DNA from 2 places in the Pseudomonas sp. C7.1 genome. Region 2 is predicted to be linked to the other one. Evidence: predicted binding sites of a transcription regulator. Region 2 holds the regulator's gene; the other holds the start of a gene.
What was found. The regulator LexA, encoded in region 2, represses DNA repair genes until DNA is damaged. The targets are predictions, from matches to a motif close to CTGTNTNNNNANACAG.

Region 1: a site for LexA is predicted at 13,223-13,238, ahead of recN (DNA repair protein RecN). Genes of this name have one in related genera too.

What each region holds. Positions count from the first base shown of each region.
Region 1 covers NZ_JBWDTL010000003.1:164,386-180,346, reverse strand. Annotated here, with positions in the region: gene ftsH (ATP-dependent zinc metalloprotease FtsH) at 1-1,573, opposite strand, end outside; gene rlmE (23S rRNA (uridine(2552)-2'-O)-methyltransferase RlmE) at 1,755-2,378, opposite strand; gene yhbY (ribosome assembly RNA-binding protein YhbY) at 2,493-2,804, shown strand; gene AC0T4W_RS04155 (DUF4149 domain-containing protein) at 2,863-3,303, opposite strand; gene greA (transcription elongation factor GreA) at 3,296-3,772, opposite strand; gene carB (carbamoyl-phosphate synthase large subunit) at 3,769-6,990, opposite strand; gene carA (glutamine-hydrolyzing carbamoyl-phosphate synthase small subunit) at 7,027-8,175, opposite strand; gene dapB (4-hydroxy-tetrahydrodipicolinate reductase) at 8,396-9,199, opposite strand; gene dnaJ (molecular chaperone DnaJ) at 9,271-10,395, opposite strand; gene dnaK (molecular chaperone DnaK) at 10,522-12,438, opposite strand; gene grpE (nucleotide exchange factor GrpE) at 12,538-13,107, opposite strand; gene recN (DNA repair protein RecN) at 13,263-14,936, shown strand; gene fur (ferric iron uptake transcriptional regulator) at 14,999-15,403, opposite strand; gene AC0T4W_RS04105 (outer membrane protein assembly factor BamE) at 15,501-15,961, shown strand, end outside.
Region 2 covers NZ_JBWDTL010000003.1:905,151-921,111, forward strand. Annotated here, with positions in the region: gene topA (type I DNA topoisomerase) at 1-2,466, shown strand, start outside; gene AC0T4W_RS07525 (DUF6586 family protein) at 2,549-3,067, shown strand; gene AC0T4W_RS07530 (hypothetical protein) at 3,146-3,379, shown strand; gene sulA (SOS-induced cell division inhibitor SulA) at 3,491-3,967, opposite strand; gene lexA (transcriptional repressor LexA) at 3,978-4,589, opposite strand; gene istB (IS21-like element helper ATPase IstB) at 4,846-5,601, opposite strand; gene istA (IS21 family transposase) at 5,618-7,138, opposite strand; gene AC0T4W_RS07555 (TetR/AcrR family transcriptional regulator) at 7,469-8,176, shown strand; gene AC0T4W_RS07560 (L,D-transpeptidase family protein) at 8,224-8,748, shown strand; gene nagZ (beta-N-acetylhexosaminidase) at 8,770-9,768, shown strand; gene AC0T4W_RS07570 (S-methyl-5'-thioinosine phosphorylase) at 9,778-10,515, shown strand; gene AC0T4W_RS07575 (CsiV family protein) at 10,578-11,117, opposite strand; gene mfd (transcription-repair coupling factor) at 11,129-14,566, opposite strand; gene AC0T4W_RS07585 (glyceraldehyde-3-phosphate dehydrogenase) at 14,698-15,961, shown strand, end outside.

The DNA of each region.
Region 1 (15,961 bases), 740 kb from region 2:
CCTCTTCTTCGGCATACATCATCGGACCGAGCTTTTCCGATAGCCCCCACTTGGTGACCATATTCTTGGCCAACTGGGTGGCGCGCATGATGTCGTTGGAGGCACCAGTGGTGACGCCCTCGAAACCCAGGGTCATTTCTTCGGCAATCCGGCCACCGAACAGCGAGCAGATCTGACTGGTCAGCGCACGTTTGCTCAGGCTGTAACGGTCTTCCTCAGGGAGGAACATGGTTACACCCAGGGCGCGGCCGCGCGGAATGATCGACACTTTATAAACAGGATCATGCTCAGGCACCAAGCGACCGACGATGGCGTGACCCGCCTCGTGGAATGCAGTGTTGAGCTTCTCTTTGTCCGACATGACCATGGTTTTGCGCTCGGCGCCCATCATGATCTTGTCTTTGGCCAACTCGAACTCTTTCATCTCGACCACACGCTTGCCGGCACGGGCAGCGAACAGCGAAGCCTCGTTGACCAGGTTAGCCAGGTCTGCACCGGAGAAGCCCGGCGTACCACGCGCGATAACGGCCGGAGCAACGTCTTCACCCATCGGCACTTTACGCATGTGTACTTTGAGGATTTGTTCGCGACCACGAATATCCGGCAGGCCAACCACAACCTGACGGTCGAAACGACCGGGACGCAGCAAAGCAGGGTCGAGTACGTCAGGACGGTTGGTGGCGGCAATCACGATGATACCGTCATTCATTTCAAAGCCATCCATCTCAACCAACAATTGGTTGAGCGTCTGCTCACGCTCGTCGTGACCGCCACCCATGCCAGCACCACGATGGCGACCCACGGCGTCAATTTCATCGATAAAGATGATGCACGGCGCGTGCTTCTTGGCTTGCTCGAACATGTCACGCACACGGGATGCACCGACACCAACGAACATCTCGACGAAATCCGAACCGGAAATGGTGAAGAACGGCACCTTGGCTTCACCGGCAACCGCCTTGGCCAGCAGGGTTTTACCAGTACCAGGCGAGCCCACCATCAGCACACCACGCGGGATACGCCCACCGAGACGCTGGAACTTGCCCGGATCACGCAGGAATTCAACCAGCTCACCGACTTCTTCCTTCGCCTCGTCGCAACCGGCGACGTCGGCAAAGGTAGTCTTGACCTGATCTTCCGAGAGCAGGCGCGCCTTGGACTTGCCGAAACTCATCGGCCCGCCCTTGCCGCCAGCGCCGCCTTGCATCTGGCGCATAAAGAACATGAACACCGCAATGATCACCAGAATCGGGAAGCTGGCCACCAGCAACTGAGTCCAAATACTCTGCTGCTCAGGCTGCTTGCCGACGATCTCGACATTGTTGTCCATCAGGTCCTTGATCAGGCCATTGTCCTGAATCGCCGGACGCACGGTCTCGAACGATGAACCATCGGTACGGGTACCGCTGATGATGAATCCATCCACCGTCACCCGCTTAACGCCGCCATCCTGAACCTGCTGGATAAACTGCGAATAGTTGAGTTTATTCGACTCAGTCGGGCTGGAAAAATTGTTCATCACCGTCACCAAGACGGCGGCGATGATCAGCCACAGGACCAGATTCTTTGCCATGTCGTTCAATTAGCTACCCTCTGAAGCAGGCCCCGTGCCGAAGCGCACTTCGCATGACGACCAGTTATGTACCGATCTAACTTACTACACAACGCCCACCCCTGGCAGACGCCGTCTGTAACCCTTTATTTGTTGTGAGACCACAAAGCCTCACCACAATTCGCTGTAAAACCCGCCACCATCAAAGGCCGCGAAAGCCCCGCGCCAGCATATATTGCTCGCGAGAGCGGTCACGCGAGGACAGCGGCTTGCGCATCTGCACCTTGTCGAACAGCTGACGCATCTGCTTGTGGTACAGATCAAAACCTTCACCCTGGAAGATCTTGATCAGAAAATCGCCACCCGGACGCAGCACCCGAGTCGACAAATCCAGCGCCAGCTCGCACAGGTACATCGCGCGCGGCTGATCCGACTCCCTTACACCACTCATATTGGGGGCCATATCGGAAATCACAAGGTCTATCGGCTTATTGCCGACGGCCTCGAGGATCTGTGCAAACACCGCATCGTCGGTAAAGTCGCCCTGGATAAAGGTGACATCAGGGATGCTATCCATCTCCAGAATATCTGAAGCGATCAAACGGCCCTTGTCACCGATCACCCGACTGGTGACCTGCGACCAGCCGCCAGGCGCTGCGCCCAGATCGACCACAGTGATGCCAGGCCGCAGGATGCGATCCTTCTCCTGAATCTCCAGCAGCTTGTAGCTGGCGCGCGAACGATAGCCATCCTTCTGCGCCATTTTCACGTAGGGGTCGTTGAAATGCTCTTTCAGCCAACCTTGACTGGTCTTGGAACGGGCCACGCAATACCTCGAATGTGCAACGCATGAATATCTGGGCGGTCCCGAAGGCGCTCGGGTAAACTGACCGCCGCTTTTACCAGAGCTGTTTATTTACCAGATTGCAGGAATCAGATTATGCCGCTCACTCAAGAGCAGAAGAAACAATTCAAATCTATCGGCCACCATTTAAAGCCTGTATTGATCGTGGCTGACAACGGCTTGACCGAAGGTGTGCTGACTGAACTGGAACGCGCACTGAGCGATCATGAACTGATTAAAGTGCAATTACGCATCACCGAGCGTGAAGATCGCCTGAAGGCTATCAACGAGCTGTGCAAAGCCGGTAAAGCTGAGCTGGTTCAGGTGATTGGCAAAATGGCGCTGATCTACCGCAAGAACCCGAAAGTGAACAAGAACCTATCCAATGTTCACCGTCATCACGGCTGATTAATCAGCCGTTGCAAGGCGCGCTCAGCGCCTTTGCAACCACCGAATCTGCTCAATCCTACTGCCTAGAGCCTATGCCCGACTTTTGCGGCACGGGCTGCAGAACCAACAGCAACCCGCAAAACGCCATCACCAGATAACTAAACATCAACCACAGCTCAGCCTCCGGCAGCAGTTGACGCACCGCGAAGTAACTGCCCGCCATCGCCACCACAACCAAGAGCAACTGCCCGCGGGCATCACGCCACAGGCTTGCCAGGTGTTCGGCACGAATCAGCACCAGCGCCTGCAGCCCGGCGCACACCGCCGTCAGACCAATCAGCAGCGGACGCAGGGCATTGCCGATTTCCTCGACCAAGAGTGACGCCAGGCCGATCTTGGCGATTGCCGGTAACAGCAAAAAATGCAGCAACCAGAGCCCGCCAACCCAGAGTGCCTGAGCCAGCAGCCAGCTGATCGCGCCAGCATCACGCCGAACAGGATTAACGGGCTTAGAGATGGCGAACCTCTACGATCTCATATTCCAGCGCACCGCTCGGCGTCTGCACCACCACCACGTCACCCTCACTCTTGCCAACCAGGGCGCGAGCGATGGGAGAGCCGACGGAGATTTTGCGCTGCTTGATGTCCGCCTCGTCCTCACCCACGATTTGATAAGTCACGCTTTCATCGGTTTCGCAGTTGGCGATTTCTACGGTGGTACCGAAAATCACCTTGCCGGTGTGCTCGATAGTGGTGACGTCGATGATCACTGCATTCTGCATTCGACCCTCGATATCACGGATACGCGCCTCGACCATGCCCTGCTGCTCGCGCGCGGCATGGTATTCGGCGTTCTCCTTGAGGTCACCGAGCTCGCGCGCAGTGCCGATATCCTGGCTAAGTTTGGGGCGCAGCACCTTGGTCAGGTGAGCGTGTTCCTCTTCCAGGGCGCGCGCGCCCTGGACGGTCATTGGGTACTTGATCATGCGTTGATTCCTGCATGCAGGTCCTGCAGCCGGCGCACGGTCTTCTCGGGACCAAACTTCAGCGCCTCACAGATCGCCTGCCCCGCCGCAATGGTGGTGGTGCAATAGATCTTGTGCTGCAGAGCGTTACGACGAATAGAGTAGGAGTCAGCAATCGACTGACGACCTTCAGTGGTGTTGATGATCAGAGTGACCTCGTCGTTCTTGATCATGTCGACCACGTGCGGACGGCCTTCTGTCACCTTGTTGACCCGGCGCACTGGCAAGCCAGCAGCCTCGATCAACTTGGCAGTCCCCGCAGTGGCCACCACTTCAAAACCCAGTTCAATCAGGTCGCGGGCAACACCTTCCACCAGCGGTTTGTCATCGTCACGCACGCTGATAAAGGCCACACCTGCGTTCGGCAGAATCTCGCTGGCACCCGACTGCGCCTTGGCAAAGGCTTCGCCGAAGGTATCACCGACACCCATGACTTCACCGGTGGACTTCATCTCTGGGCCGAGGATTGGGTCGACGCCTGGGAACTTGGCGAACGGGAACACCGCTTCCTTGACGCTGAAGTACGGAGGGATGATTTCCTTGGTGTAACCAGCCTCAGCCAGCGACTTGCCGGCCATGACGCGCGCCGCCACCTTGGCCAGCGAGACGCCAACGCACTTGGAGACAAACGGCACGGTACGCGAGGCGCGCGGGTTCACTTCGATAACGAAAATGTCCTCGCCCTGCACGGCCATCTGCACGTTCATAAGACCAACTACATTAAGCTCCAGGGCCATCTTTTTGACCTGGTCGCGAATCTCGTCCTGGATGTGCATCGGCAGCGAATAAGGCGGCAGCGAACAAGCGGAGTCACCGGAGTGCACGCCGGCCTGCTCGATGTGCTGCATGATCGCGCCAATCACCACGGTTTCGCCGTCGCACACCGCATCCACGTCCACTTCAATGGCGCAGTTGAGGAAGTGGTCGAGCAGCACCGGGCTGTCGTTGGAAACTTTTACCGCCTCGCGCATGTAACGCTTGAGTTCGTCTTCTTGGTAGACGACCTCCATCGCCCGCCCGCCCAGTACATAGGACGGCCGCACCACCAGCGGATAACCGATGATCTTGGAGTGCGCCAGGGCTTCGTCTTCGCTGCGCGCGGTGGCGTTGGCCGGCTGGCGCAGGCCGAGACGCTGGACCATCTGTTGGAAACGCTCACGGTCTTCGGCGCGGTCGATGGCGTCCGGGCTGGTGCCGATGATCGGCACGCCGGCCTCTTCCAGGGCGCGACAGATTTTCAGCGGAGTCTGGCCGCCGTACTGCACGATCACACCTTTGGGCTGCTCGACACGGACGATTTCCAGCACGTCTTCCAGGGTAACCGGCTCGAAGTACAGGCGGTCGGAGGTGTCGTAGTCAGTCGATACGGTTTCCGGGTTGCAATTGACCATGATGGTCTCGTACCCGTCTTCACGCAGTGCCAGCGCCGCGTGCACGCAGCAGTAGTCGAACTCGATGCCCTGACCAATACGGTTCGGCCCGCCGCCGAGGATCATGATCTTGTCGCGGCTCGACGGATTGGCCTCGCACTCTTCCTCGTAGGTCGAGTACATGTAGGCAGTGTCGGTGGCGAACTCAGCAGCGCAGGTGTCGACGCGCTTATACACCGGCAGCACTTTCAACTTGTGGCGCTGGCTGCGCAGGGTTTTCTCGGTGACGCCCAGCAGCTTGGCCAGACGAATATCGGAGAAGCCTTTGCGCTTGAGCTTGTACATCGCATCCCGATCAATACTGGACAGCGCCAGGGTTTTGATGCGCTCTTCATCCTTGATCAGGTCTTCGATCTGGACCAGGAACCACTCATCAATATTGGTCAGCTCAAAGACTTCGGCCACGGTCTTGCCCGCACGGAAGGCATCGCCGATGTACCAGATGCGGTCGGCGCTTGGCACGGTCAGTTCGCGGCGCAGGGTGCTTTCGGCTTCAGGATCAGTCAGATCAAGCATCGGATCGAAACCCGAAACGCCCACTTCCAGACCGCGCAGGGCTTTCTGCAGGGACTCCTGAAAGGTGCGACCGATGGCCATGACTTCACCGACCGACTTCATCTGGGTGGTCAGGCGAGCGTCGGCTTTCGGGAACTTCTCGAAGGCAAAACGCGGGATCTTGGTCACGACGTAGTCGATGGCTGGCTCGAACGAGGCAGGGGTGCGGCCGCCGGTGATGTCGTTGGAGAGCTCGTCGAGGGTGTAACCCACGGCCAGCTTGGCGGCGATCTTGGCGATCGGGAAGCCGGTGGCCTTGGAGGCCAGCGCCGATGAACGCGACACGCGCGGGTTCATCTCGATCACGACCATGCGGCCAGTGTTCGGGCAGATGCCGAACTGCACGTTGGAGCCGCCGGTTTCCACACCAATCTCGCGCAATACCGCGAGCGATGCGTTACGCAGGATCTGGTATTCCTTGTCGGTCAGGGTTTGCGCCGGCGCAACAGTGATGGAGTCACCGGTATGCACGCCCATTGGGTCGAAGTTCTCGATAGCGCAGACGATGATGCAGTTGTCCTTTTTATCGCGGACCACCTCCATCTCGTATTCCTTCCAACCGATCAGCGATTCGTCGATCAGCAGTTCGCTGGTTGGCGACAGATCGATACCGCGGGCGCAGATCTCTTCGAACTCTTCACGGTTGTAGGCGATGCCGCCGCCGGTGCCGCCCATGGTGAAGGACGGACGGATGATGCAAGGGAAGCCAACCTTCTCCAGCACGCCGTAGGCTTCTTCCATGTTGTGCGCAATGCCGGAAACTGGGCAGGCTAGGCCGATGTCTTTCATCGCCTTGTCGAAGCGCGAGCGGTCTTCAGCCTTGTCGATGGTGTCGGCGTTGGCACCGATCATTTCGACGCCAAATTTTTCCAGCACGCCGTGCTTTTCCAGGTCCAGCGCGCAGTTCAGCGCGGTCTGGCCACCCATGGTTGGCAGCAGCGCGTCCGGGCGCTCCTTCTCGATGATCTTGGCCACGGTGGACCATTTGATCGGCTCGATGTAGGTGGCGTCCGCCATCGCCGGGTCGGTCATGATGGTGGCTGGGTTGGAGTTGACCAGGATGACGCGGTAGCCCTCTTCTTTCAGCGCTTTACACGCCTGAGCACCGGAATAGTCGAACTCGCAGGCCTGGCCGATAACAATCGGGCCAGCGCCGAGGATCAGGATACTTTTAATGTCTGTACGTTTTGGCATAGCGGTTACTCGAATCCTTGGGTCAGTCGGCGAGGTTTAGCGGCGCTTGGCCATGGTTTCGATAAAGCGGTCAAACAGCGGGGCCACATCGGCTGGGCCAGGGCTCGCTTCGGGGTGGCCCTGGAAGCTGAAGGCATCCTTGTCAGTACGCTCGATGCCCTGCAGGGAACCGTCGAACAGCGACTTGTGGATAGCCCGCAGATTGCCGGGCAGCGTGGCCTCATCCACGGCAAAACCGTGGTTCTGGCTGGTAATCATCACCACACCCGTATCCAGATCCTGCACCGGGTGGTTGGCACCGTGGTGGCCGTGGCCCATTTTCAGGGTCTTGGCACCGGAAGCCAGGGCCAGCAGCTGGTGGCCGAGGCAGATGCCGAAGACCGGGATGTCGGTTTCCAGCACATCCTTAATCGCCTGGATGGCGTAGTCGCAGGGCTCGGGATCGCCCGGGCCATTGGACAGGAATACGCCATCAGGTTTTAGCGCCAGCACTTCATTGGCCGGAGTTTGCGCCGGCACCACAGTCACCCGGCAGCCGCGCTCGACCAGCATGCGCAGGATGTTCCACTTAACCCCGTAGTCGTAAGCAACCACGTGGTATTTGAGTTCACTGGCTGGAATTTCTGGATGGCTGTCGTCTTGCAGATTCCACACACTGGAGCGCCACTCGTAGCGCTCGGTGCAGCTGACCACTTTGGCCAGGTCCATGCCCTTGAGGCCAGGGAAGCTGCGCGCCAGCTCTAACGCCTGTTCTTCGGTGGCGTCATCGCCGGCCAGAATGCAGCCGTTCTGCGAGCCTTTCTCACGCAAAATGCGGGTCAGGCGGCGGGTGTCTATACCGGCGATGGCGACGGTGCCGTTTTCCTTGAGGTATTCATCCAGAGGCTGCTTGTTGCGCCAGTTGCTGGAGGTCAGCGGCAGGTCACGGATAATCAGGCCGGCGGCCCATACGCGGTTGGATTCGGCGTCTTGCGGCGTAGTGCCGGTGTTGCCGATGTGCGGATAGGTCAGGGTGACGATCTGCTGGGCATAGGAAGGATCGGTAAGGATTTCCTGATAGCCGGTCATGGCGGTGTTAAAAACCACCTCTCCAATAGTCTGGCCATCGGCGCCGATGGCCTCGCCGCGAAAAATACTGCCATCAGCAAGAGCCAAAATGGCAGGTTTAAGGGCTGGCTTACTCAAGAAAACCTCCGAAAATTAAATCGTGAAGCAAACGCAGATTGTAAAAAAGCGGGGTGACGTATCGACCGTCACCCCGCTTTTTTATCTGATTCATTCTGCGCAACTTTAGTGGACACACTAAAGCAGAAAGCTTACAGGAAACTGCTTTTTTGGTCCACCGTCTGTTGCGACTCAGACCCAGGTAAAACACATTTCTGCGACAGAATGCCTCAGCTCAACCTCAATTCAACCCCAGAACATCCTGCATGTCGTATAGACCCGGCTTACGATCCTGCAGCCACAGTGCTGAGCGCACCGCACCTTTTGCGAAGGTCATGCGGCTTGAGGCCTTATGAGTGATTTCCACGCGCTCGCCATCAGCGGCGAACAGCACAGTATGGTCGCCAACTACATCACCGGCACGCACCGTGGCAAAACCGATGGTTTCGCGCTCGCGGGCACCGGTCTGACCTTCACGCCCATAAACGGCGACTTTCTGCAGATCACGCCCCAACGCATTGGCCACAACCTCACCCATGCGCAGCGCAGTACCGGACGGTGCATCGACCTTGTGGCGGTGGTGGGCTTCGATGATTTCGATGTCCACATCATCACCCAGCACCCGCGCCGCAGTGTCGAGCAACTTCAGGCACAGATTGACGCCGACACTGAAGTTGGCGGCAAACACGACTGGGATCTGCTTGCCAGCATCGGCCAACAACTGCTTTTCTTCCGGGGAAAAACCGGTGGTGCCAATCACCATGGCTTTACCGGCCTGGCGGCAGATCTCCAGGTTTTTCAGGGTGACCGATGGATGGGTGAAGTCGATCAGCACATCAAACTGATCGAGCACCGCATTCAGGTCGCCAGCCAGATTGACGCCAATCTTGCCCTGCGCCACCAGCTCGCCAACATCCGCACCAACAAGGCTGCTGTCGGCACGATCAATCGCCGCGCTCAGGCTTGCGCCATCAGCCAACTGCACGGCTTCGATCAGGGTCTTGCCCATGCGCCCGGCGGCGCCCATCACAGCAATACGTTGCATAACTACCAGCTCCAAGCTGTCGCTACAGGCTGCAGCCGCCGCTTAGCGACCGCGCAGCCCGTCAGCGGGATTTACAGATCGCCAAAGAAGCGCTTAACGCCCTCGAACCAGCCATTGGCCTTCGGCGAATGCGAGCTGTCACCTTCCAGGGTCTTGCGGAACTCATCGAGCAGTTCGCGCTGACGCTTATCCAGGTGCACCGGCGTTTCCACCGCCACCTTGCACATCAGGTCGCCGGCACCGCCGCCACGCACCGGGGCAACGCCCTTGCCACGCAGGCGGAACATCTTGCCGGTCTGGGTGCCTTCCGGGATTTTCAGCTTGACCCGACCATCCAGGGTCGGCACTTCCAACTCACCGCCCAGGGCCGCATCGGCAAAGCTGATCGGCACTTCGCAGTACAGGTGCTTGCCGTCACGCTGGAAGATCGCGTGCTCGCGCACATTCACCACCACGTACAGGTCACCCGCCGGGCCACCCATCGCACCCGCCTCGCCTTCACCGGACAGACGAATGCGGTCGCCGGTATCGACGCCAGCCGGCACTTTCACTGACAGAGTCTTGTGCTCTTCGACCCGGCCGTGACCGTGGCAGGAGCCGCAAGGATCAGTGATCATCTTGCCGCTGCCGTGGCAGCGCGGGCAGGTTTGCTGCACCGAGAAGAAGCCCTGCTGCATACGCACCTGGCCAATACCGCCACAGGTGGTACAGGTTACCGGCGTGGTGCCCTTCTTCGCGCCCGAACCCTCGCAGGGCTTGCAATTAACCAGCGTCGGCACGCGAATGGTCACCGTAGTGCCACGCACCGCCTCTTCCAGGTCCAGCTCCAGGGTGTAACGCAGGTCACTGCCGCGCTGCGCGCCGCCCCGTTGACCGCCACGCCCACCGCCGCCGAAGAAATCACTGAATACATCGCCGAAGATATCCGAGAAGTTCGCCCCGCCCGGACCACCACCGCCACCCATCTGCGGATCGACACCGGCATGGCCGTACTGATCGTACGCCGAGCGCTTTGCCGCATCGGAGAGCACTTCGTAAGCTTCGTTGGCTTCCTTGAACTTCTCCTCCGAGGCTTTATCGTCCGGATTGCGGTCCGGGTGATACTTCATGGCCAGACGTCGGTAGGCTTTTTTCAGCTCCGATTCGCTGGCACCGCGCTCGACACCGAGCACTTCGTAAAAATCGCGTTTAGCCATAAGTCTTCAACACCTTTAAATCGTCTACTCCAGACACGCCAACGCGGGAGCAAGCTCCCGCGCGGCGGATCATGCCGAACGCAACTCGCATCGCGTCCGGCCAGAGCGGCATAAGCTTGCGCCTATTTATTTGTTGTCTTTGACCTCTTCGAACTCAGCGTCGACCACGTCATCGCCTGCGTCCTTGGCTTGCTCAGCATCCGGAGCTTGCGCGCCGGGCTGCGGCTGCTCGGCGTACATCTTCTGCGCAAGTGGTGCGGTCACTTCGGACAGCGCAGTCATCTTGGCTTCGATATCAGCCTTGTCGTCGCCCTTGATCGCCACTTCCAGCGCGCTCAGCGCGGTTTCGATAGCAGTCTTCTCGTCAGCAGTGGCCTTGTCGCCTGCCTCAACGATCATCTTGCGGGTGGCGTGCACCAGCTGATCGCCTTGGTTACGCGCGCTCGCCAGTTCTTCGAACTTGCGGTCTTCCTCGGCGTTGACTTCGGCATCACGAACCATCTGTTGAATCTCTTCCTCAGACAGACCAGAGTTGGCCTTGATCACGATCGACTGAGTCTTGCCGGTCGCCTTGTCTTTCGCGCCGACGTGCAGGATGCCGTTGGCATCGATATCGAAGGTGACTTCGATCTGCGGTACGCCACGTGGCGCTGGCGGAATCTCGGCCAGGTCGAATTTACCCAGCGACTTGTTACCGCTGGCTTGCTTGCGCTCGCCCTGCAGTACGTGAATAGTCACAGCGCCCTGGTTGTCGTCAGCAGTCGAGAACACCTGGGATTTCTTGGTAGGAATCGTGGTGTTTTTCTCGATCAGCGCAGTCATCACGCCGCCCATGGTTTCGATACCCAGGGTCAACGGCGACACGTCGAGCAGCAGCACGTCTTTCACATCACCCGACAGTACCGCGCCCTGGATAGCAGCACCCATGGCTACAGCTTCGTCCGGGTTAACGTCTTTACGCGCTTCTTTACCGAAAAAGTCGGTGACCAGCTTCTGCACCAGCGGCATGCGGGTCTGACCGCCGACCAGGATCACGTCGTTAATCTTGCTGATGTCTATACCGGCGTCTTTCAGCGCGATGCGGCAAGGCTCAATGGTGCGCTGCACCAGGTCTTCAACCAGCGACTCCAGCTTGGCGCGGGAAATCTTCACGTTCAGGTGCTTAGGACCGGTAGCGTCTGCAGTGATGTACGGCAGGTTAACATCGGTCGACTGGCTCGAAGACAGCTCAATCTTGGCTTTTTCCGCAGCTTCTTTCAGGCGCTGCATGGCCAGCGGGTCACCTTTAAGGTTCATGCCGCTTTCTTTCTTAAATTCGTCAACGAGGTAGTCGATCAGACGAATGTCGAAGTCTTCACCGCCAAGGAAGGTGTCACCGTTGGTGGCCAATACTTCAAACTGGTGCTCGCCATCGACTTCAGCGATTTCGATTACGGAAACGTCGAAGGTACCGCCGCCCAAGTCATAGACGATCACGGTGTGGTCGCCCTTGGCCTTGTCCATACCGTACGCCAGCGCAGCTGCAGTTGGCTCGTTGATGATGCGCTTGACGTCCAGACCCGCGATACGGCCGGCGTCTTTGGTGGCCTGACGCTGGCTATCGTTGAAGTAGGCCGGCACGGTGATCACCGCTTCGGTCACTGGCTCGCCGAGGTAGTCTTCGGCGGTCTTCTTCATCTTTTTCAGAATTTCAGCGGAAATCTGTGGCGGCGCCATCTTCTGGCCGTTCACTTCTACCCAGGCGTCGTTGTTGTCAGCTTTGACAATTTTGTACGGCACCATCTGGATGTCTTTTTGCACGACATCTTCGTCAAAACGACGACCGATCAGACGCTTTACCGCGTACAGGGTGTTGTGCGGGTTGGTCACTGCCTGACGCTTGGCCGACTGACCCACCAGAATTTCGCCATCGTTGGCATACGCAACGATCGACGGCGTGGTGCGCGCGCCTTCGGCGTTTTCGATAACTTTAGCGACACCGTTTTCCAGAACCGAGACGCACGAGTTGGTGGTCCCCAGGTCGATACCAATAATTTTGCCCATATTCATTCTCCCGAAACTTTGATAATCCCGCCGCTGATCGTTGTCAGCGGCGGTAGCACTAAAACGCTTGACTGTTTAATGGGGGCAGCGCGGCGAATTTCAAGCCTGCTCATCAATCGAAGGCGGCGCTTGCGTCGGCGCCTTACTGACCACCACCATGGCGGGGCGCAGCAGACGACCATTGAGCATGTAGCCCTTCTGGAACACTTTGAGCACGCTGTTAGGCTCGACGCTGGTGCTTTCCTGCATCGCCATCGCCTGATGGTGCTCGGCATTGAACGGCGCGCCATGTGGGTCAATGACCTCCAACTGGTGGCGCTTGAGGGTGTCACCGAACAGTTTGAGCGTCAGTTCCATGCCCTCACGTACGGCCTTGATCGCCTCATCATCCGGATTCGACAGCTCAAGGCCGCGCTCCAGGCTATCCACCACCGGCAACAGGTCGTTGGCGAATTTCTCCAGAGCAAATTTATGCGCCTTCTCTACATCCTGCTCGGCGCGGCGGCGCACGTTCTGCAGATCGGCAGCCATGCGCAGCGACTGATCCTGCGCAGTGGCCAGTTGCTCTTCCAGCGCTTGCACGCGGGCAACCAGATCATCGCCCGCAGCCACTTCGGCAGCTGTTTGTAGATCGGGGTTCTGCGTATCCAGGGTCTGTTCGTCAGCCATGCGTCTCTCCTCGTAAAATCCGACGCGAGCCTCAACTCACGTGCCTGATCGCTATATGGGGTCAAAAAATCTGCTTTCAAGGACAGCAGACGGATTGCCAGCCCACAAAAAAACACTGTATAAATAACCAGACATGAACTTGGGAGGCCCTCGCCATGCTGGTGCACCTGTCGGTACACAACTACGCCATCGTTGAACACCTTGATCTAGAGCTGGACGCCGGCATGAGCGTGATTAGCGGGGAAACCGGCGCCGGCAAATCGATCATGCTCGACGCCCTCGGCCTAACCCTGGGCGACCGCGCTGACAGTGGCGTGGTACGCCCCGGCGCTGACAAGACGGACATCCTCGCCAGCTTCGACCTGCACGACATCCCCGAAGCCCGTGCCTGGCTGACCGAGCGCGATCTGAACAATGACGGGCCGTGCATCCTCCGTCGCGTGATTACCGCCGAAGGCCGCTCGCGCGGCTATATCAACGGCTCACCTTGCCCGCAAGGCGACCTCAAAGCCCTCGGCGAGCTGCTGATCGACATCCACAGCCAGCATGAGCACCAATCCCTGCTCAAGCCCGAGACCCATCGCCGCCTTCTTGATGAATACGCTGGCAGCCAGGAGCTGGCGCGCCAGGTACAACTCGCCGCGCAGCGCTGGAAGCAGACCAAGAACGAGCTGGAGCGGGTTTCCAGCATCGGCGACGAACAGCGTTCCCGCCATCAACTGCTCAGCTATCAGCTTGAAGAACTCGACAACCTGGCCCTGGGCGAAGACGAGCTGGACAACCTGGAGCAGGAACACAAAAACCTGACCAACGCCGAAAGCCTGCTCAGCGCCTGCCGCCTGGTGATCGAGCAGTGCAGCGAGAATGACGCCGGCAACGTGCTCTCGGCCCTGACCAACAGCCTTAATCGTCTCGGCGCCTTCCAAGGCCAGCCCGGCGCGCTGAGTGAAGCCACTAACCTGCTGGCCAGCGCGCAGATCCAGGTCGAGGAGGCCGTCGGCGAACTGAACCGTTTTCTCGATCACTTCGACGCCGATCCCGAGCGCTTGCGGCAGATGGAAGAACGCCTGGACGCGATCTACACCCTGGCGCGTAAGCATCGCATCCAGCCAACCGAGCTGGGCGCCATGCAGCAACAGCTGTTCGAAGAACTGGAAAGCCTCAACGCCGACGACCAGGCTGCCGAACGCCTGAGCGACGAACTGGCCGCCTTCGAACGGCACTATCAGGAAAAAGCGGCGGAACTCAGCACTTTGCGCAACAACGCTGCCAGCAAGCTGGCCAGCGCTGTGGAGCAGGAAATGCAAACCCTGGGCATGCCCGGCGGGCGTTTCAACATCAAGCTCAGCGCCAACAACAATAGCGAACCGCACCCCAATGGCCTGGAGCAGCTGGAGTTCTTGGTCAGCGCCAACCCCGGCCAACCCCTGAAAGCCCTGGCCAAGGTCGCCTCAGGCGGCGAGCTGTCGCGTATCAGCCTGGCGATTCAGGTGATCACCGCACAAACCTCGCGGGTGCCGACTCTGGTATTTGATGAAGTGGACGTCGGCATCGGCGGCCCCACCGCCGAAGTGGTCGGCCAGCTACTGCGCCGCCTCGGCGAACGCGGTCAGGTATTGACCGTCACCCACCTGCCGCAGGTCGCAGCGCAAGGCCATCAGCACCTGTTTGTGCACAAGGTGCGCGAAAGCGATGCCACCCGCACCGCAGTCAGCAAGCTCAGCCCAGCGCAGCGCGTCGAGGAAATCGCGCGCATGCTCGGCGGCGTGGACCTCACCGAAGAATCCCTGGCCCACGCCCGGCAGATGGTCGGCAGCGCTCAGGCTTGATTGCCCAGCCCGCAGAAAGCAAAAAGGCGACCCAAGGGTCGCCTTTGTTATGCCTGCACTAATCAGGTTTTCTTGCGCACATACAGCACAAGATTGTGATCAACAAGCTCGAAGCCGTGCTCTTTGACGATTTCTTTCTGGCGCTTTTCGATCTCAGCGTCGAAGAACTCGATGACCTCACCTGACTCCACACAAACCATATGGTCGTGGTGACCGCCATCGGCCAATTCAAAGACTGCATGACCGCCATCGAAGTTGTGGCGAACCACCAGACCTGCTGCTTCAAACTGGGTCAGTACGCGGTAGACAGTGGCCAAGCCTACGTCGTCACCCGCCTCCATCAGCGCCTTGTAGACATCCTCAGCACTCATGTGACGCTGACCGGCGTGGTCGAGCATTTGCAGTATCTTGACCCGTGGCAGGGTCACTTTCAGGCCAGCCTTGCGTAGTTCGCTATTTTCAACCATGGTCTGCTTTCTCACGGAAGCGGCTTCGCAGCTTCCTTTATTGCGGGTATGATCCGGGTTTATATTGCCCAGCCAAGATAGTGGAAGTCGCCCACCGATGCAAAAAACCAAAATCCTGCTGACCAGCCTCACCCTTACGGGGCTACTCGCACTCGCCGGTTGTTCATTCCCCGGGGTTTATAAAATCGACATTCAACAGGGCAATGTCGTGACGCAGGACATGATAGACCAGTTGCGTCCGGGAATGACCCGCAAGCAAGTGCGGTTTATCATGGGCAACCCCCTGCTCACTGACACCTTCCACGCCAATCGCTGGGATTACCTGTACAGCATCCAGCCGGGCGGCGGTAAGCGCCTGCAGGAGCGCGTCAGCGTAAACTTCAGCGCCGATGACCAGCTGGTTGGCTTGTCCGGTGACTTTATGCCGGGCGTCAGCCGCGACCAGGCCATCCTGGGCGAAGGCAGTGGTGTCACCACGCAGCAGACAACTCAGCAGCCGCAGGTTGAAGAGAAACCTGCTCCGGGTTCGCTACTTGAACAGATTCAGCGCGAAGTGGA
Region 2 (15,961 bases):
CCGGTCAAGCGTGGCAAAGCCGCTGCAGGTGAAGTACCGGCGCTGTCGCCCAAGGAAAAAGCCAAGCGTCAGCTGTTTGCGCGTATGGGGGTTGATCCCGAACACGGCTGGAAAGCCAAGTACGAGATCCTTCCAGGCAAAGAGAAGGTCGTCGAGGAATTGCGCCGTTTGGCCAAGGATGCTGACACCATCTACCTCGCAACCGACTTGGACCGCGAGGGGGAAGCCATTGCCTGGCACCTGCGCGAATCCATCGGTGGTGACGACAGCCGCTACAAGCGCGTGGTGTTCAACGAAATCACCAAGAAAGCCATCCAGGAAGCGTTTTCCAAGCCGGGTGAGCTGGATATCAATCGAGTCAACGCCCAGCAGGCGCGGCGCTTCCTCGACCGCGTTGTGGGCTATATGGTTTCGCCCCTGCTGTGGGCCAAGATCGCTCGCGGCCTGTCCGCCGGCCGTGTGCAGTCGGTGGCGGTGAAGCTGGTGGTCGAGCGCGAGAAAGAAATCCGCGCGTTTGTTCCCGAAGAATACTGGGAAGTGCACGCCGATCTGGGCACCGCCAAAGGTGCCAATGTGCGCTTTGAAGTGGCTCGTGAGAACGGCGCAGCCTTCAAGCCGCTGAATGAGGCCCAGGCCATGGCGGCCCTGGCGACGCTGAAAGCCTCCAGCTACAGCATCAGCAAGCGCGAAGACAAACCGACCAGCAGCAAGCCTTCGGCGCCGTTTATCACTTCCACACTGCAGCAGGCCGCGAGCAACCGCCTGGGCTTCGGGGTGAAGAAGACCATGATGATGGCCCAGCGTCTGTATGAGGCCGGCTACATCACCTATATGCGTACCGACTCGACCAACCTCTCGGCCGATGCTGTGAGCATGGTGCGGGACTTTATCGAAGGCGAGTTCGGCAAGAAGTACCTGCCCGCCAACCCGATTGCCTACAGCAGCAAGGAAGGGGCCCAGGAGGCTCACGAAGCGATTCGTCCTTCCGACGTCAACCTCAAGCCGACCCAGCTGTCGGGCATGGAGCGTGACGCCGAGCGCCTGTATGAGCTGATCTGGCGCCAGTTTGTAGCCTGCCAGATGCCGCCGGCCGAATACCTGTCGACCACCGTGACCGTCACAGCAGCGCAGTTCGAGCTGCGCGCCAAGGGCCGTATCCTCAAATTTGACGGCTATACCCGCGCATTGCCGCAGCTGAGTAAGCCGGGCGATGACGATGTACTGCCGGAAATGAATCAGGGCGAAGTGCTCAAACTGGTCAAACTCGACCCCAGCCAGCACTTCACCAAGCCGCCGGCGCGTTACTCGGAAGCCAGCCTGGTCAAGGAGATGGAAAAGCGCGGTATCGGTCGCCCGTCGACCTATGCCGCGATCATCGGCACCATCCAGGACCGTGGCTACGTGGCATTGCACAACCGCCGTTTCTACTCGGAGAAGATGGGTGACATCGTCACTGAGCGTTTGTCCGAAAGCTTCGCCAACCTGATGGACTATGGCTTTACCGCCGGCATGGAAGAGCATCTGGATGATGTAGCCCAGGGCGAGCGCGAGTGGAAGCATGTGCTCGATGAGTTCTACGGCGACTTCAAGAAAAAGCTCGAAGTGGCTGAAGCAGGCGAGGGCGGCATGCGTGCCAACCAGCCTACGCTTACTAATATCGCCTGCCGCGATTGCGGCCGGCCGATGACCATTCGTACCGCATCAACGGGGGTATTCCTTGGTTGCTCCGGCTATGCACTGCCGCCCAAAGAGCGCTGCAAGGCCACCGTCAACCTGGTGCCGGGCGATGAAATTGCTGCGGACGACGAGGGTGAGTCGGAGTCACGCGTGCTGCTCGGCAAGCACCGCTGCCCGATCTGCTCGACCGCGATGGATGCCTACCTGCTCGATGAAACCCGCAAGTTGCATATCTGCGGTAATAACCCCGATTGCGCGGGTTATGAGGTGGAGCAGGGCCAGTACCGCATCAAGGGCTATGAAGGCCCGAGCCTGGAGTGCGACAAGTGCGGCAGCCAGATGCAGCTGAAAACCGGTCGTTTCGGCAAGTTCTTTGGCTGTACCAATAGCGAATGCAAGAACACCCGCAAGCTGCTGAAAAGCGGTGAGGCGGCGCCGCCGAAAATGGACCCGGTGAAGATGCCGGAGCTCAAGTGCGAGAAGGTCAACGACACCTACATCTTGCGCGATGGCGCTTCCGGTCTGTTCCTGGCGGCCAGCCAGTTCCCGAAAAACCGCGAAACCCGCGCACCGCTGGTGTTGGAACTGATCCCGCACAAGGATGAGATCGATCCCAAGTACCACTTCCTCTGCGACGCGCCGAAGAAAGACCCGCAAGGCCGTGCTGCGGTAATCCGCTACAGCCGCAAGACCAAGGAGCAGTACGTGCAGACCGAAGTCGACGGCAAGCCGACCGGCTGGCGTGCGTTCTTTGATGGCGGCAAGTGGAAAGTCGAAGACAAGAGTTGATCAACCGCTGATTGAGCACAACGCGCGCCCGCCGCTGGCTGGCGCGCGTATGCTTATCCAATCCGTTATGGAGGGCGCCGCAATGGCCAATGAACTCTATACCCGCACCAATCAGAAAATTTTCTATGCCGGCCTGGCGCTGGAGTCCTGGCGCAAAGCTGAACAGGGCCAGAGCATGAATGCCTTGGCTTTGATCCAGGCTGAGCGTGAGGCGGCGTTATTTCACCTGTACGGTGCCTTGCTGGGCCTATGTCATGAGATTGCCGGTTATTACCGTTTGCCGGACAGCGCCGCGCCGCGTGCCGAGCGCTTCCTCACTGAAGACGTGTTGCAGGCGGCGCCAAGCCAGGAACTGGGTGAGTTGGTCGAGTTGGCGCAGGCGTCCGATAGCTGGGTCGCGCAACTGCTCAAAGCCTATGCCGAGCTGTTTCAGCCGCCGCAGGCCGGCAAGAAGGCCAAGCTCGATCCCGCTACGCCGCTGATCACAGCGGTCAGTCTAGATGAGCAAGTCGTGCCCTTGGCGCAGGAGACGCTTGAGGCCTGGCGTCAGCAGCTGAAGGCTCTGGCGCAGCGCTTTCGGCAAACCCTGAGCGAGTGGTAAGGGGCTGATTGGACCGGCGGACTAGGGCGAGTCCGGGTCGGCTGTTACACTGTCGGCCTTTCGTGGAGAGCTAAGCCAATGCCTACATCATTCCTGGAAATTGTTGAATTGCCCGACGGACGCATTGCCCTGCGTCGCGCAGAGGATGAAGAATCACTGGTGGTGCTGGATTTCTCTGCCGATGCCAAAGCCTTTCTGCAGGGGCAGCATGTCGAGGTAGCCAAGGCCATGCTCAATGTCGGAGTGCAGATGGCGGGGCGTTTGGCGGAAAACAACTTTCAGAATGAAGAGGAGCCACGGGTTCTGCATTGAGTGCAGAGTTCTTTAGGGCTCTGAGCTAGAGCGTTCTGCTCGCCTTAGCCGTTTCTTGCATTAAGGTTCACTGGCTGACACGCACATTTATTGTGCGTGACGTCTGGCCAACTACCCCAGGCTTATATTCAGGCTTTGCGCCTTGCCCTGACGGGCCGCTTGCTCAAGTTGTTGTCGCGCCTGGCGTTCAAGTGGATGCAGCCAGCTGACTACGGTATGACTGCGGCCCAGCGTCAAAGCTTGTTGCGCCAATTCCAGCGCGCTTTGTGCGCCGCGTGGGTGCAGCAGCAGGATGCGTTCACGGTTGAGGCCGGCCTCGCGTAGCCAGGCTTGGGTCAGGCTTGAGGGCGGGGCGATCAGGGTCAGCCAACGTTCGTCGAGGTTATCGCTAAGCTCACGCAGAACTGGCGCTAGAAGATTCAGGCAGTGCCCTGCTGCACCACGCAGCGACAGTTCACTGAACGCCTCTGTCTCATCATCCTGCCAGGGCAGCTCAGCGCTGTCGGCAAGTAATGGCGTCACCGTCGATGCCAGGAACGCATCGAACAAAGGCAGTTGTGTACGGTTCACTGAATGCGGGAACTGCATAGATCCTCCACTAGCGGCGGATAACGCCGACGCTCAAACCTTCAATAATCAGATCCTGTTCTTCCAGGTTTACTTCGATTGGCGCGAACTCTGGGTTCTCGGCAATCAGCCAGACCTTGTTGCCTTCACGCTTGAATCGCTTGACGGTCACTTCATCGTCCAGGCGCGCTACTACCACCTGACCGTTACGAGCTTCTCGGGTGGTGTGTACGGCCAGCAGATCGCCATCGAAAATGCCGATGTCTTTCATGCTCATGCCGCGTACGCGCAGCAGGTAGTCGGCCTTGGGGTGGAAGAAATCTGGATTGATCTTGCAGGACTCTTCGATATGTTGCTGTGCCAGAATCGGCGCGCCTGCGGCAACGCGGCCAATCACCGGCAAGCCCTCGTCTTCCTCGGCATTGGGTTCGAAGCCTGGGATGCGAATACCGCGCGAAGCCCCCGGGGTCATTTCAATTGCACCTTTTCGGGCCAGGGCTTTAAGGTGCTCTTCCGCTGCGTTGGGTGATTTAAAACCCAGTTTCAAGGCAATTTCCGCTCGGGTAGGCGGGTAGCCGTTGTCTTCAAGGCATTGCTTGATGAAGGCGAGAATTTCAGCTTGGCGCGGCGTCAGTTTTAACATGGTCGGCTCTGTTTTTTTGTACAGTGACTGGGATTATATACAGTGATCGGCGCTTGGCAATCCTTGTGTTCTGATCTCTGCTCAATTGTCCTTCATATCGTCTGTTGCAGCGCACTGTTACTCAGGCTGTTCACGGGGCGTCTAGCAAGGGTGCGGATTCCACGCCATTCGGACACTCAGCCCACGCTGATCCGGACACCTGTTCCACGGTCATCCGGACAGGCAGTCGGAGCGCAGCGACGCAGGATATGCATTGTTAGTCTGAGGTGCCCGGCGTCGTCAATTTCTTCGCCCGCCTGCGCATCGACTCTCCCTTCAGGTTGATCCGGTAGGCGTTGTGCACCAGGCGGTCGAGGATGGCGTCGGCCAGGGTCGGATCGCCGATCAGTTCGTGCCAGTTGTCCACCGGCATCTGACTGGTCACGATGGTTGAGCGTTGGCCGTAGCGGTCGTCCAGCAGCTCCAGCATGTCGCGGCGCTGTTCGGTGGTGAACGGTGCCAGGCCCCAGTCATCGAGGATCAGCAGGTCGGTCTTGGCGTAGCTGCTCATCAGCTTGACGAAGCGGCCGTCGCCATGTGCCAGGCCCAGTTCTTCCAGCAGCCGTGGCAGGCGCAGATAGCGCACGCTGCAGCCGTCCCGGCAGGCCTGGTGGGCCAGGGCGCAGGCCAGCCAGGTTTTGCCGACGCCGGTGGGGCCGCCGATGATCAGGTTGAGGCCGTCGCGCAGCCACTGGCCGCTGCGCAGTTGCAGGATCAGCGCCTTGTCCAGCCCGCGCGGGGCGCGGTAGTCGATGTCTTCGAGGCAGGCGTTGTGCTTGAGCCGGGCCTGGCGTAGGCGGTTGCTCAGGCGCTTGTCGTCGCGCTCGGTCAGCTCGCGATCGACCAACAGGCCGAGGCGTTCTTCGAAGCTCAGGCTGTCGATGTCGGGTGTTTTCAGTTGCTCGGCGAGGGCTTTGAGCATGCCGTGCAGGCGCAGGGTTTGCAGCTTGTCCAGGGTCGGGTGAGGCAGCATGGTGGGATTCCTTTGTTCAGTGGTAGTAGCCGGGGCCGCGCAGGTTGGCGTGGTCGTCCGGTAGTAGGGGTAGGTTCTGTTGAGCCAGCGGCAGGTTTTCCAGGCCTTGGCGCAGAATCGATTCGAGGCTTTTGTAGCTACAGGCACCGAGGCTTAGGGCGCGCTGGCAGGCGGCTTCCAGCCGTTCTTCGCCGTGGTGCTTGCCCAGGCGCAGGATGCCCAGGCAAGCGCGGTAGCCATGCTGCGGATGCACGCGCCGTTCGAGGATGTGGCTGATTACGCCGGCGGTGTTCGGGCCGGTCTGCTCGGCCCAGCGGATAAGCCGTTGAGGCGTCCACTCGGCATGCTCGCGATGGCTCTTGGGCATGTGCTCGGTCTGCGTGCTGTGCCGGCCTTTGTGCAGGGAGCGTACGTGGCTGGCCACCCGCTGGTTGGCGTGGAAGCACTCCACGGTGCGGGCCGTCAGGCGCACCTCCAGCTGCTTCTTCACCAGCTGGTAGGGCACCGAGTAGTAATGCCCATCGACCTCGACGTGGTAGTCGATGTGCACCCGCGCCTTCTTCCACTCGGCATAGACGTAGGGCTGCTCCGGCAACGGGCGCAGAGCCGGGCGATCCAGGCTGGCGAAGGCCGACTGCCGGGAGCCCGGCAGCTTCTTGAACGGCCGTTGGTTGAGCCGCTCCAGCAGCACGGCGATGGCCGTGTTGAGCTCGTCCAGGGAGAAGAACTGGCGATGGCGCAAGGCGGCGAGGATCCAGCGCTCGACCACCTGCACGCCGACCTCGGCCTTGGCCTTGTCGCGGGGCTTACGCGCCCGCGCCGGCACCACCGCCACGCCATAGTGCTCGGCCAAGTCGCGGTAGCTGGGGTTGATGTCCGGTTCGTAGCGATGGGCCTTGCTCACCGCACTGCGCAGGTTGTCCGGCACCACGATCTCCGGCACCCCGCCGAGGAAGGCGAAGCAACGGGCATGGGAGCCCAGCCAGTCCGGCAACTGCTGCGACCAGGTGGCCTCGGCGAAGGTGTAGCTGGAGGCACCGAGTACCGCGACGAATACCTGCGCCTGGCGGATCTCGCCGCTGTGACGGTCGATCACCGGCATCGTCTGACCTGCGTAGTCGACGAACAGCTTTTCGCCGACGCGGTGCTCCTGGCGCATCACCACATCGACCTTGCCGGCCCAGGCCCGGTAGTGCTCGCAGAACCAGCTGTACTGGAAGCCCTGTGGCTGGCCCAGCCGATACTCCTGCCAGAGCAGCGCCAGGGTCACGCCTGGTCGGCGCAGCTCGGCATGCACCCAGGCCCAGTCGGGAGTTGGTCGTTGCTCAGAGGGGATCTCCGGCGGTGGCGGGAACAGGCGCCGCTCCAGCTCTGCGTCGGACAACTCAGCAGGGAGCGGCCAGGAGAGGCCGCAGGCCGTGAATCGGCAAAGGTAATCACCGGCACTGCTGTGACCTATGCCCAGACTGCGGGAGATCTTACGGACAGACAGCCCGCAATCGAACTTGAGGCGCAACACTTCACGGATTTTACGCATGGATAAACGCTCCACGACGACCTCTCTGCTTCGAAAAAGAGGCCAATGGTAGTGAATAAATCCTGCGTAGCTGCCTGCCAGAAAGTGTCCGGATGGCTGTGGAATCAGTGTCCGGATGCTCGTGGAATGGGTGTCCGGATCAGCGTGGAATCACTGTCCGGATGTGCGTGGAATGGGTGTCCGAGTCAGCGCGGAATCCGCAGCAAGGGTTGGCCTCTACCTTTAGCGGGTGTCTGTGACCACCCGGCCATAAGATGGTTTGCCCGGCTTGACAAGGCGGGCGGCTGAAACGTATGTTTAAAACAAGTGTTTGTTCAGATGAAAAGAGTCATGGCCCAGTCGGAAACCGTTGAACGCATTCTCGATGCGGCAGAGCAGCTTTTTGCGGAGAAAGGTTTCGCAGAAACCTCTCTGCGTTTGATCACCAGCAAAGCAGGGGTGAACCTGGCTGCGGTGAATTATCACTTCGGCTCGAAGAAGGCCTTGATTCAGGCGGTATTCTCGCGTTTTCTCGGGCCTTTTTGCGTAAGCCTTGAGCGTGAATTGGATCGTCGTCAGGCCAAGTCGGAAACCAAGGTCAGCCTCGAAGAGCTGCTTGAGTTGTTGGTCGAGCAGGCACTGGCAGTAAAGCCGCGTAGTGGCAACGATCTTTCCATCTTTATGCGTCTGCTGGGGCTGGCCTTCAGCCAGAGCCAGGGTCACCTGCGTAAGTACCTAGAAGAGGTATACGGCAAGGTGTTCCGCCGCTATATGCAATTGGTACACGAAGCCGCACCGCGTATCCCACCGCTGGAGCTGTTCTGGCGCGTGCACTTTATGCTGGGCGCCGCAGCGTTCAGCATGTCTGGGATCAAGGCCCTCCGAGCGATGTCGGAAACCGATTTCGGGGTGAACACCTCGATTGAGCAGGTGATGCGCCTGATGGTGCCATTTTTGGCTGCAGGCATGCGTTCTGAAACCGGTTTGACCGATGAAGACCTGGCCAGCGCCCAGCTCAAACCGCGCAGCAAAACCCCCGCTGTCCCCAGCAAAGTTTGATCTCGGCGGGTGGGCTTGGTGGATGCTATCCGCTAAGCTAGCCGCCCATGGTTACTCTCGATTTTCTGCATATTTCCCTCGCCGATCAGTGCCTGTATGGCTTTGCCAACGGGCAGCTGCAGATGCGCCTGAGTATTTCCACCGCGCTGAATGGCGCTGGTGAGCGCAATGGTTCCGGCTGTACGCCGCGTGGTTTGCACAAGGTGCGGGCGAAGATTGGCGAGGGTTTGCCAAATGCTGCCGTGCTGCGTGGACGGCGCTGGACCGGCGAGGTCTGGTCGAGCGAGTTGCATGCGCAATTTCCTGGGCGTGACTGGATTCTTACGCGCATTCTCTGGCTGAGTGGGTGTGAGCCTGGACGCAACCGTCTGGGTGCAGTCGATACCTTTCGCCGCTATATCTACCTACACGGTACGCCGGACAGCGAGCCCATGGGCGTGGCGCTGTCGCATGGCTGTGTGCGCCTGCGCAACAGCGATCTGCTGGAACTCTTTGCGCGCGTCCCGGTTCACTGTGCGGTACAGATTGACGAAGCGGCCTGCCCCGAGTGGGCGGTTGCGCCTCTTATTTAAGGACGAGTTGTGAGTGCACCCATGCAAGGTTCATTGATGCTGGATATCGCCGGTACCTGGTTGACAGCGGAGGATCGTCAGATCCTGCGTCAACCTCAGGTGGCTGGTTTGATTCTGTTCGCGCGCAATATCGAAGATCCGCGCCAAGTGCGCGAGCTGTCTGCTGCGATTCGCGCGGTTCGGCCGGACTTGCTGCTGGCGGTGGATCAGGAAGGCGGGCGGGTGCAACGTTTGCGCCAGGGCTTTGTGCGCTTGCCGGCGATGCGTGCGTTGGCCGATAACGCCAATGCCGAGCATCTGGCCGAGCAGTGCGGCTGGGTCATGGCCACCGAAGTGTTGGCTGCTGGTTTGGACCTGAGTTTTGCCCCAGTGCTGGATCTCGATCATCAGCGCAGCGCGGTGGTTGGCAGCCGTTCTTTTGAAAGTGATGCGCCGCGCGCCACTTTACTGGCCGGCGTGTTTATCCGTGGGATGAACGCTGCGGGTATGGCCGCCACGGGCAAGCATTTCCCCGGTCATGGCTGGGCTGAGGCAGATTCTCATGTGGCCATCCCGGTGGATGAGCGCAGTCTGGAGCAGATTCGCGCAGTCGATTTACAGCCCTTTGCTCAATTGAGTCGACAGTTGGCTGCGGTGATGCCCGCACATGTGATCTACCCTCAGGTTGACAGCCAGCCTGCGGGTTTTTCCCGGCGCTGGTTGCAGGACATCCTGCGCGGCGAGCTGGCCTTTGATGGGGTGATTTTCAGCGACGATCTGTCCATGGCCGGCGCCCATGTGGTCGGCGATGCGGCCTGCCGCATCGAAGCGGCGCTGGCTGCGGGTTGTGACATGGGCCTGGTGTGTAATGACCGGGCAGCGGCTGAGCTGGCCTTGAGCGCCTTGCAGCGTCTCAAGGTTGAACCGCCGCAAGGGCTGGCGCGCATGCGTCGGCAAGCCTTCCCCGGTATTGAGTATCGACAGAGCCCGCGCTGGCTGGCAGCACTTGGCAGCCTGCGCGATGCGCAATTAATCGACTAGGAGTAAGGGATGACGGTTTACGCGATTATTGGTGGTACCGGTCTGACCAAGCTGGACGGCCTGACCATTAAGGCGGCACTGCATATCGATACGCCCTATGGCGCTCCCTCGGCTGCGGTACTCAAAGGTGATTATGCCGGCCGTGAGGTGTTGTTTCTCGCGCGTCACGGGCATCCGCATCGCATTCCACCGCATCAGGTCAACTACCGCGCCAACCTCTGGGCGCTGCGTGAGGCGGGCGCCAAAGCGATTATCGCCGTGAACGCGGTGGGCGGAATTCACGCGGCCATGGGCACCGGGCACTTCTGCTTGCCGCACCAGATTATCGATTACACCTACGGGCGTGAGCACACCTATTTCGAGGGTGAGCTGGAGCATGTCACCCATGTGGATTTCAGCCATCCCTATGACGCCGGGCTGCGCACCAAGCTGGTCAATGCCCTGGCTGCCGAACACTGTGCATTCAGCAATCATGGGGTTTATGGCTGCACCCAGGGGCCACGTCTGGAAACCGCCGCCGAAATCGCACGGATGGAGCGCGATGGTTGCGACATCGTCGGCATGACCGGTATGCCGGAGGCAGTGTTGGCCCGTGAGCTGGCCTTGCCCTACGCCTGCCTGGCGCTGGTGGTAAACCCGGCTGCAGGCAAGTCCCGCGCGCTGATCACCATGGCGGAAATCGAACGCGCTTTGGAAGAAGGCATGGGCACGGTTAAGGCCGTATTGGCGCGGGTGCTGGCTAGCTGAGTGGGGCAGTGCAGCAACAAAAAAAGGGCCGCATTACGCGGCCTTTTTTTGTGTCTGTGTTTTTAGAGTGGGCTGACGCGAATCAGCATGCCGAGGCTGCCATTATCGACAAAGGTCAGCTCGCCGCTTTTCAGGCGGCTGTTCTGCTTGATGCGTTCGCTGTCCGTGATGATGCCGCTGGCGTCGATCTGGTTGACCCAGATGTCGCTGTCCAGCTCGATCACACGGCCGGCCTTGAGGCTGAGGGTGCCTTCGACGGGGTAGTGGCCGAACTGCTCATTGCCAGTGCTGATGGCGACGCTGCTGTTCGACTCGCCCAGGCTCTGCGACCAGGCCTTGTGCAGCAATACCTGATAACCGCTGGAAGGGCTGAGTTTGCCGGCTTCGGCATTCAGTGCGGTGCTGCGGCTGTTGCTGCCATCCACCGGCAGTGCGTTCTGTGCCCAGTTGTCGGGCGGCAGCTGGCCGGCGGAAATTGGCGTGGCGGCCTGGCGGAATACGATGACTTCAACCTGGTACAGGCGATCAGCCAGGGCGGCAGTGCTGCTGAGCAGGCCCAGCAGGATTAGCGGCAGTAGAGCCAGGTTGCGGAATGCGCGCATGGGTCAGTCCTTTAGGTAGAGGGAGTCAGGCGCTCGAACAGCGCCTCTAAGGTATTGAAGCGTTCTTCCGGGCGCTCCATGGGCACCTGGATTTTAAACATCGTCGCGCCTTCGAATTTGTAACGGTTTGGCGCGCCCTGGATCAGCTTGATCAGGGTCAGCGGATCTACGCAGGTGTCAGCAGTAAACTCGATACGCCCGCCTTGTGGGCCGGCATCGACCTTTTTGATCCCGAGCTTTTCCGCCTGCAATTTCATCAGGGTGATGCGTATCAGGTTCTTGCTTGCATCCGGCAGCAGGCCGAAGCGGTCGATCATCTCCACTTGCAGCTCTTTCAGGCCATCTTCGTCGGCGGCGTTGGCGATGCGTTTGTAGAGGATCAGCCGCGCATGCACGTCGGGCAGGTAATCCTCGGGGATCAGCGCCGGCACACGCAGGTTGATCTCCGGGCCGCCGCCCAGGGGTTGGTCGAGATTGGGCTGCTCGCCTTTACGGATGGATTTCACCGCACGTTCGAGCATTTCCATATAGAGGGTGAAGCCCACCGCCTGAATTTGCCCGCTCTGGCCGTCGCCGAGCAGTTCGCCGGCGCCGCGAATTTCCAGGTCATGGGTGGCCAAGAGGAATCCTGCGCCGAGGTCTTGGGCGCCGGAGATGGCTTCCAGGCGTTTCTGCGCGTCGTCGGTCATCTGCTTGCGTGGTGGCGTCAGCAGGTAGGCGTAAGCCTGGTGGTGGCTGCGACCGACGCGGCCGCGCAACTGGTGCAGCTGAGCCAGGCCGAACTTGTCGGCGCGTTCGATGATGATGGTGTTGGCGCTGGGTACGTCGATACCGGTTTCGATAATGGTCGAGGCGATCAGCACGTTGAAGCGCTTGTGATAGAAGTCACCCATCACCTGTTCCAGCTCGCGCTCGCGCATCTGTCCGTGGCCGATGCCTATGCGCGCTTCGGGCACCAGTTCGGCCAGGTCGGCGGCGCATTTCTCGATGGTTTTCACATCGTTGTGCAGGTAGTACACCTGGCCGCCGCGCAGCAATTCGCGCAATAGCGCTTCCTTGATGGTCGGGTTGTTCTGTTCCATGACGAAGGTGCGCACTGACAGACGGCGCGCTGGCGGCGTGGCGATGATCGACAAGTCACGCATGCCAGCCACGGCCATATTCAACGTGCGCGGGATTGGCGTGGCGGTGAGGGTGAGGATGTCGACTTCGCTGCGCAGGGTTTTCAGCTGTTCCTTCTGGCGTACGCCGAAACGGTGCTCTTCATCGATGATCACCAGGCCCAGGTTGCTGAACTTGACGTCCTCCTGCAGCAACTTGTGCGTGCCGATAACAATGTCGACCTTTCCTTCGGCCAATTGCTGCACGGCGTCGCTGACTTCGCGGGCCGACTTGAAGCGGCTCATGACCTCGACTTTTACCGGCCAATCGGCAAAGCGGTCGCGGAAGCTGTTGTAGTGCTGCTGGGCGAGCAAGGTGGTCGGCACCAGTACCGCGACTTGCTTGCCGCCATGCACGGCGATAAAGGCGGCGCGCATCGCCACTTCGGTTTTGCCGAAGCCAACATCGCCGCAGACCAGGCGGTCCATCGGCTTGGGCGCGAGCATGTCGTCATGCACGGCTTCGATGGCGGCTTGCTGGTCCGGGGTTTCTTCGAAGGGGAAGCCGGCGCTGAAGGTGGCGTAATCGGCCTTCGGGTCGGCAAAGGCATAGCCTTCGCGTGCGGCGCGGCGGGCATAGATGTCGAGCAGTTCGGCGGCGACATCGCGCACCTGCTCGGCGGCCTTGCGCTTGGCCTTCTGCCAGATTTCCGAGCCCAAGCGGTGCAGTGGGGCGAGGGCGTCGTCGCTGCCGGTGTAGCGGGCGATCAGGTGCAGGCTGGCCACCGGCACATACAGCTTGGCTTCTTCGGCGTACATCAGGGCGAGAAATTCGGCGGCTTGGCCGTCGAACTCCATGGTCACCAGGCCCAGGTAACGGCCTACACCGTGATCGATATGCACCACCGGCGCGCCTTCGCGCAGCTCGGTGAGGTTCTTGATGACGTTGTCGCCGCCGTCGCGGGATTTCTCCCGGCGTCGGCGCTGCATAACGCGCTGGCCGAACAGCGGGCTTTCCGCCACCAGAGCCAGGTCTTCGAGCAGCAGGCCGTCATCCAGTGGCGCGATGCAGATGCCTAAGCGTTGTTTGCTGGCGGTGAAGGCTGGCCAGCTCTCGAATTCGTTGGGCTTGAGTTTGAGGCGCGCGAGCAATTCCAGCAGCACTTCGCGTCGCCCGGCGGACTCGGCGCAGAACAGCACGCGTCCGGGGTATTCCTCGATAAAGCGGCGCAGCGCCGCCAGCGGCTCGCCGGCCTTGGCCTGGATCGCCAGGTCGGGAAGCGGCTTGGCGTTGAAACGCAGGCGGCCGACGCCTTCTTCGATATCGTCCTGGCTCACCACCACGCGCGGCCAGTTTTTCAGGCGGGCGAAGCAGTCTTCCACCGGTAGGAAGATATCGGCCGGCGGCAGCAGCGGGCGTTCCGGGTCAACGCGGCGGTCTTCATAGCGGCTGCGCGCATCCACCCAGAAATGCTCGGCGGCTTTCTCGATGCCTGGCAGGGAAAACACCTGGGTGTCGGCGGGTAAATAGTCGAAGAGGGTGGCGGTTTCTTCGAAGAACAGCGGCAGGTAGTACTCGATGCCGGCCGGGGTAATGCCGGTGCTCAGATCTTGATAGATCGGGCAGCGGCGAAAATCCACGTCGAAGCGCTCGCGAAAGCGTCCGCGAAAATCGGTAACGGCTTTCTTTTCCAGTGGGAATTCGCGCGCCGGCAGCAGCTTGACCGAGTCGACCTTGTCGATCGAGCGCTGGGTTTCCGGGTCGAAGGTGCGCAGGGTTTCGATTTCATCATCGAACAGGTCGATGCGGTAGGGCAGGCTGCTGCCCATCGGGAACAAGTCGATCAGTGCGCCGCGTACGGCGAACTCGCCATGCTCGTACACCGTATCCACGCAGCGATAGCCGGCGGCTTCCAGGTTGCCGCGCATCTGGTTGACGTCCAGTTGCTGGCCGACCTGCATGACCAGGCTGCTGCCGAGCAGAAAACGCTTGGGCGCCAGGCGGTGTAAGGCGGTGGTGATCGGGACTACCAATACGCCGTGCTTCAGCTCAGGCAGGCGATACAGCGCGGCGATACGCTGAGAAATGATGTCCTGGTGCGGCGAGAACAGGTCGTAGGGCAGGGTTTCCCAGTCAGGGAAATGCAGCACCGGCAAATCCGGAGCGAAAAAACTCAGCTCCTCTTGCAGGCGCTCGGCACTCTCGCTGCCTTCTGTCAGCAGCAGGGTGAAACGTTTGGCATTGCTGGCGGCTTCGGCAATCGCCAGGCTCAGCGCGGCACCGGGCAGGTTGCCCCAGTGTTGTTTGCCGGCAGTGGCCGGCAGGGACGGTAGACGCAGTACAGGCACGGGCGGCTCACGGTCATGGCACAAGGTCGGCGATTGTAGCGGGCGTTTATAGGCGGTGTCAGTTACGACAGTCGTGCATTGCTCATGCTTGCTTGCGCCGTCATAATGTAGCCCCTTTTTTCAGCCCCTACATGTGGAAGGTACAGCCCGTGACTCAGAAGCCCGACCAGTGTCTCGGTGAGTGGATCGATCGAGAAGCCCTTGCGGAAGCGATGATTCCGATGATTGGCCAACTCTACCGTAACAACAACGTGGTCACCTCGATCTACGGCCGTGGTTTGATCAACCGTTCGGTGATCGACATTCTCAAGGCCCACCGCTTCGCCCGTCACCGCCTGACCGGCGACAGCGAGCTGTCGGTGCACGATACCTTCCTGGTGCTCAAGGCCATGAGCGAGCTCAAGCTGGGCGCCGCTTCGGTTGACCTGGGCAAGATGGTCAGCAAGTTCAAGGCTGAGGGCCAGGGCCGCAGCATCGAGCAGTTCACTAAAGACGAGCTGGTTGAAGTGGCTGGCAAGCAGAACAGCGAAGCCCGCGAAGGCACCGACGTGGTGCTGTACGGCTTCGGTCGTATCGGTCGTCTGCTGGCGCGCATCCTGATCGAAAAAACCGGTGGTGGCGACGGCCTTCGTCTGCGCGCCATCGTCGTGCGCAAAGGCGCGAGCAATGACCTGGTCAAGCGCGCCAGCCTGCTGCGCCGCGACTCGGTACACGGTAAGTTCGATGGCACTATCACCATCGACGAAGAAAACAGCACCCTGACCGCCAACGGCAACCTGATTCAGGTGATCTACGCCAAGTCGCCGGCCGAGGTGGATTACACCCAGTACGGCATCAAGAACGCGCTGCTGGTGGACAACACCGGTGTTTGGCGTGACGCCGAGGGCCTCGGTCAGCATCTGGCGTGCCCGGGCGTCGACCGCGTTGTGCTCACCGCACCTGGCAAGGGCGCACTGAAGAACATCGTGCACGGCATCAACCACAGTGAGATAACTGCTGACGACAAGATCATCTCGGCCGCTTCCTGCACCACCAACGCCATCGTGCCGGTGCTCAAGGCGATCAATGATCAGTACGGCATCGTTAATGGTCACGTTGAAACCGTTCACTCGTACACCAACGACCAGAACCTGATCGACAACTTCCACAAGGGCGACCGCCGTGGCCGCAGCGCACCGCTGAATATGGTGATCACCGAGACCGGTGCCGCCACTGCTGCTGCCAAGGCGCTGCCCGTGCTGAAAGGCAAGCTGACCGGCAATGCCATTCGCGTCCCGACGCCGAACGTGTCGATGGCCATTCTCAACCTCAACCTTGAGAAAGCCACCACCCGTGAAGAAGTCAACGAATACCTGCGCCAGATGGCCATGCACTCGGACCTGCAGAAGCAGATCG